Regions from separate parts of the Limosilactobacillus fermentum genome, predicted to be linked through region 2. Evidence: riboswitches for the same ligand, from Rfam matches in the RefSeq annotation. Region 2 holds a riboswitch; the other holds the start of a gene.
What was found. A riboswitch is a leader RNA that binds a small molecule or an ion and turns the genes downstream of it on or off. The one in region 2 is predicted to bind lysine.
Positions count from the first base shown of each region.

Region 1: linked by a shared signal. The riboswitch ahead of FG166_RS08245 (amino acid permease) and the one ahead of lysA (diaminopimelate decarboxylase) in region 2 are both predicted to bind lysine.

Region 1 covers NZ_CP040910.1:1,622,029-1,624,189, reverse strand. Annotated here, with positions in the region: gene FG166_RS08255 (lp_1002 family arylesterase) at 1-227, opposite strand, end outside; gene FG166_RS08250 (GNAT family N-acetyltransferase) at 272-739, shown strand; lysine riboswitch at 789-959, shown strand; gene FG166_RS08245 (amino acid permease) at 1,049-2,161, shown strand, end outside.
Region 2 covers NZ_CP040910.1:932,637-934,797, reverse strand. Annotated here, with positions in the region: gene dapD (2,3,4,5-tetrahydropyridine-2,6-dicarboxylate N-acetyltransferase) at 1-28, opposite strand, end outside; gene lysA (diaminopimelate decarboxylase) at 53-1,372, opposite strand; lysine riboswitch at 1,463-1,643, opposite strand; gene FG166_RS04645 (aspartate kinase) at 1,844-2,161, shown strand, end outside.

The DNA of each region.
Region 1 (2,161 bases), 690 kb from region 2:
ACAAAGCTGTAGCGCAGGATGAAGACCTGGTAGCCTAAGGCAGCAAAGGTCAGGGCCGTTTTTTCCGATTCTTCTTCTGGGATGTGGGTCATTGACCCGCCCGGGACAAAGATCAGGGCCGGGAATGCTTGAACGGGGGCCTTGGGGGTGGGGGTCTGCAGGTAAGCGGTCAGGCTCGCTTGGGTTGTTTGCTTGCCGTTGGTCAGTGAAAGTGTTTTAATTTCCATAACAAACTTCCTTTCTGTAATCATAAATCTATGGGGTAATTATAGTGCAAGCAGATCCACAAAAACAGTTAGACATCCGCTTGGTGACCGAAGCGGACATGGGCTTTGTTAACCAATGTTTTTCCGACCCCCAGCTAGTCAAAGAGGTGGGTCTTACCCTAAGTGATAATCCAAGTGCCCGCCAATGGGCCTTTGCCATGTGGCGCCAGTCGGGTGACTTCTGGGTAATTACCCTAGGTGATAGTCGGGTTGGCTTAGCGACTAGTTTCGTGATTGAAAAAGGGGTTCGTGAAGTGGGCTACTTGATCTTGAGACCCTGGCAGGGCCAAGGGCTGATGACTAGGGCGCTGCAAATATTAATTTCTAACTTACGGGCCGGGGGGCAAACGAAACGGGTTGAGGCGCAAACTCGGGGCGATAATTACGCTTCGGCAACGGTCTTGGCTAGAAATGGATTTATAAGGACGGCTGAAAATGAGGCGGTCGTTAACTGGTGCTTAGAACTTTCTTAGAAAAGGGGTTGCCATCCCCCAATCCCCGTTATAAAATACTTATGTTTATCACACAAGAAGAGGTCGCACGACTCATCAGTATGGCGGGTTAGGCAAGCAAATGCCCCAGCCCGTTTGAAAGGGTGTCGTGCCGAAACATCGGTAATTTTGCTGTTACCTTTGTTGGGACGTGGCTTAAGAGGCCACGGACTGTCGCAGTTTGCGGAGTGCTTCCAGATACTAATTCAAATCATGAGTTGGGTCTTCTAGCACTTGCTAGGGGGCCCCTTAATTTTGCCCCACCTCTTTAGCCATATAGGAGGAAAAATCATGGATGAGCAACAATCATCTGGCACACAAGGCGGCCACATTGAACGGACGCTAAAGACGCGCCACTTAACAATGATCGCGCTCGGGGGATCAATTGGGACCGGGCTTTTCATCGCATCCGGGTCGGCAATTACCACGGCCGGACCAGGGGGCGCCCTGATTGCCTACGCGGTCATGGGGGTAATGGTCTACTTCTTGATGACCAGTTTGGCTGAAATGGCGACTTACATCCCGCTGACCGGGTCCTTTGCCGCCTACGCAAGTAAGTTCGTCTCGCCGGCAACCGGGTTTGCCCTCGGGTGGAACTACTGGTTTAACGCCGCTATCACGGTGCCGGTGGAAATCACCACGGTCGGGTTAGTGATGAACTTCTGGCTTCCCCACGTACCGGCCTGGGTCTTTTCCGGGGTCGCCTTTATCTTGATCTTCATTATTAATTACCTGTCGGTTCGTTCTTACGGGGAAACGGAATTCTGGTTAGCCTTGATCAAGGTGGTCACCGTTATCATCTTTATCATCGTGGGGGTCTTAGTGATCCTCGGGATCATGGGCGGCCAAGGACCAACCGATTTGACTAACTTTACCTACAAGAAGGCGCCGTTTGTTAACGGGGTACCCGGCATAATCACCGTCTTCTTGGTGGCTGGATTCTCCTTTCAGGGGACCGAAATGATCGGGATCACCGCCGGGGAATCGGAAAACCCGGAAAAGGCGGTTCCAGAAGCGATCAAGTCCACCTTCTGGCGGATCCTCTTGTTCTACATTTTGACGATCTTCGTGATTGCTTGTATCTTACCGTACACCGATCCGCACCTGCTGTCGTCTGACGTGCAAGACATCGTGACCTCACCGTTTACCCTGATCTTTAAGCGGGCCGGTTTAGCCGCCGCTGCGTCGGTTATGAACGCCGTCATCCTGGTGGCCGTCCTTTCTTCGGCCAACTCCTGGATGTACGCATCAACGCGGATGCTGTACTCCCAGGCCCGGGAAGGTTACGCTTGGAAGATGTTTGGTTACGTTAACAAGCACGGGATTCCGATTTACGGTCTGTTAGGGACGACGGTGGTCGGCATCCTGGTGTGGGCAACCCAATTCATTGGCCCTAACGCCTAC
Region 2 (2,161 bases):
TGATTGCTTGCGCGTCTAATTGTGCCATGTGAATTTCTCCTTTTTCTTCCTATTATTTATCTTCACTTGCGAGCGGTAAGTCGAGCCGGCAGGTATCCGCCCAGCTTTCGCGTTGGATGACCAGTTGAGCGTGGCCGTTTTCAACGAAGACCACCGCCGGGCGGGGGTTCCGGTTGTAGTTAGAGGCCATCGCGTACCCGTACGCTCCGGTGTCTAGCATTACCAAGAGGTCGCCCGGCTTGGTTTTAGGGAGGGCCTGATCCCTTGCTAAGATGTCGCCGGATTCGCAATACTTACCGGCAATCCTGACGGTCTCTTCCGGTTTTTGACGGGGGTCTTTAGCGTACACCGTTTCGTAAGCGGCCTGGTAAAGGGCCGGGCGGATGTTGTCCCCCATCCCACCGTCAACGGTCACGAAGGGCTGGTAGCCCGGGAGGTCTTTTCGTGAACCAACCGTGTACAGGCTGTAGCCGGCCGGTCCAACGATCGAGCGCCCCGGCTCAATCCAAATCGCCGGCATTGACAGGCCCTTTTTGGCGACCTCCTTTTTAACGGCCTTGATGATTGCATCGACAAATTCTTCCGGCGGGAGCGGTTGGTCTTCTTGAACGTAGCGGATTCCAAAGCCACCGCCGACGTTTAAGACCCGCGTTTGAAAGCCAAACTCCTCGTGCCAGTGCTCGGCGACGTCCACTAACTTCTTGGCCACCCCTTCAAAGCCCACGACCTCAAAGATTTGGGAGCCGATGTGGGCGTGGAGGCCGACCACCTTGAGCCGGGGGTTGGCCAAGACCTCTTCTAGGGCCCGGTCCGCTTGCCCCGATTCCAGGTCAAAGCCAAACTTGGAATCTACCTGGCCGGTTTGAATGTACTCATTGGTGTGGGCGGCAATCCCGGGGGTGATCCGCAGGCTAACGGTCGCGGTGGCGTCTTGTTCATCTAAGACCTCGCCCAGCAAGTCGATCTCGTGGAAGTTATCGATGATGATCATCCCGACCCCGTTTTGGACGGCCAATTCCAGCTCTTCTTTAGACTTGTTGTTACCGTGGAAACTAACCTTTTCCATCGGGAAGTGCGCCTTGATGGCCGTTGTTAATTCGCCACCGGAGACCACGTCAATGTGGCCATCCTCTTGGGCCACCACCTGGTAAATGGCGATGGCGCTAAAGGCCTTGCTGGCGTAAGAGACCTCCGCTGCCACCTGGTTTTTGGCAAAGACCTTTTTAAAGGCGCGGATTTGATGGCGAATCGCCGCTACGTCGTACACGACCAGGGGCGTTTGGTACTTGGCCGCTAATTCAAGGCTGTCAACGCCGCCAATCGTTAGGTGCCCCTGATCGTTAATCTGTTCTGGTTCAATCTGTGAATTCATCTTAGTTCCCCGTTTCTTTATCGGTATGAAAAAAGGCTCTGGGTGCGGTGCGCATCCAGAGCTCAACCACCCAGGGTGGTTTATTCAGCCGTAATTGATAGCGCACCGCAGGCTCTCATTGTCCCGCGACAGTCCGCAGCCTCTTAAGCCACGCCCCAGCCCCAGGGAACGGTCACTTCCCCGTGCTTCGGCAACCGCCCCTTTCACTCCCCCTCCTTGCCTGACCCGGCTCTTGGTAGCTACTCATGTTGGTTGCGCCTCTTCAATTTATTGGTAGTTTATAATTATTTACCCCTGCCGTCAAGGTTTTTTAATTTTATTCTCATCCATAAGTACTTTCACCCCTTGATAAACCGCGCCTAAAGCCGTATTAGCGAAGATTGCAAAAAGATTTAGGACTTGCGTCAATTAGGAGCCGTGTTAAAATCCAATTAAAAATCAACGCCCTAAACTGGCAAAAGGAGTATTTTTATGAAGGTTGTAAAATTTGGGGGAACCTCCCTCGCCGACGGAGCGGCCTACGAAAAGGTCGTTAAGATTATTCAAGACGATCCCGAACGGACGGTGATTGTCACCTCCGCCCCGGGGAAACGGTTTCAGGGCGACATTAAGGTAACCGACCTTTTGATTCGTTACGCTAACCAGGTTTGCCAAGGCGAAGACGCCACGGCCACCGTTAAGGAAATCCTCGGCCGCTATTCGGAAATCGCGACTCACTTCGGTTTACCCGCCGTGGCCCTCACCCCGCTGCAAGCGGCCCTAGAGGACTTACCCAAGCAAGACTATCCC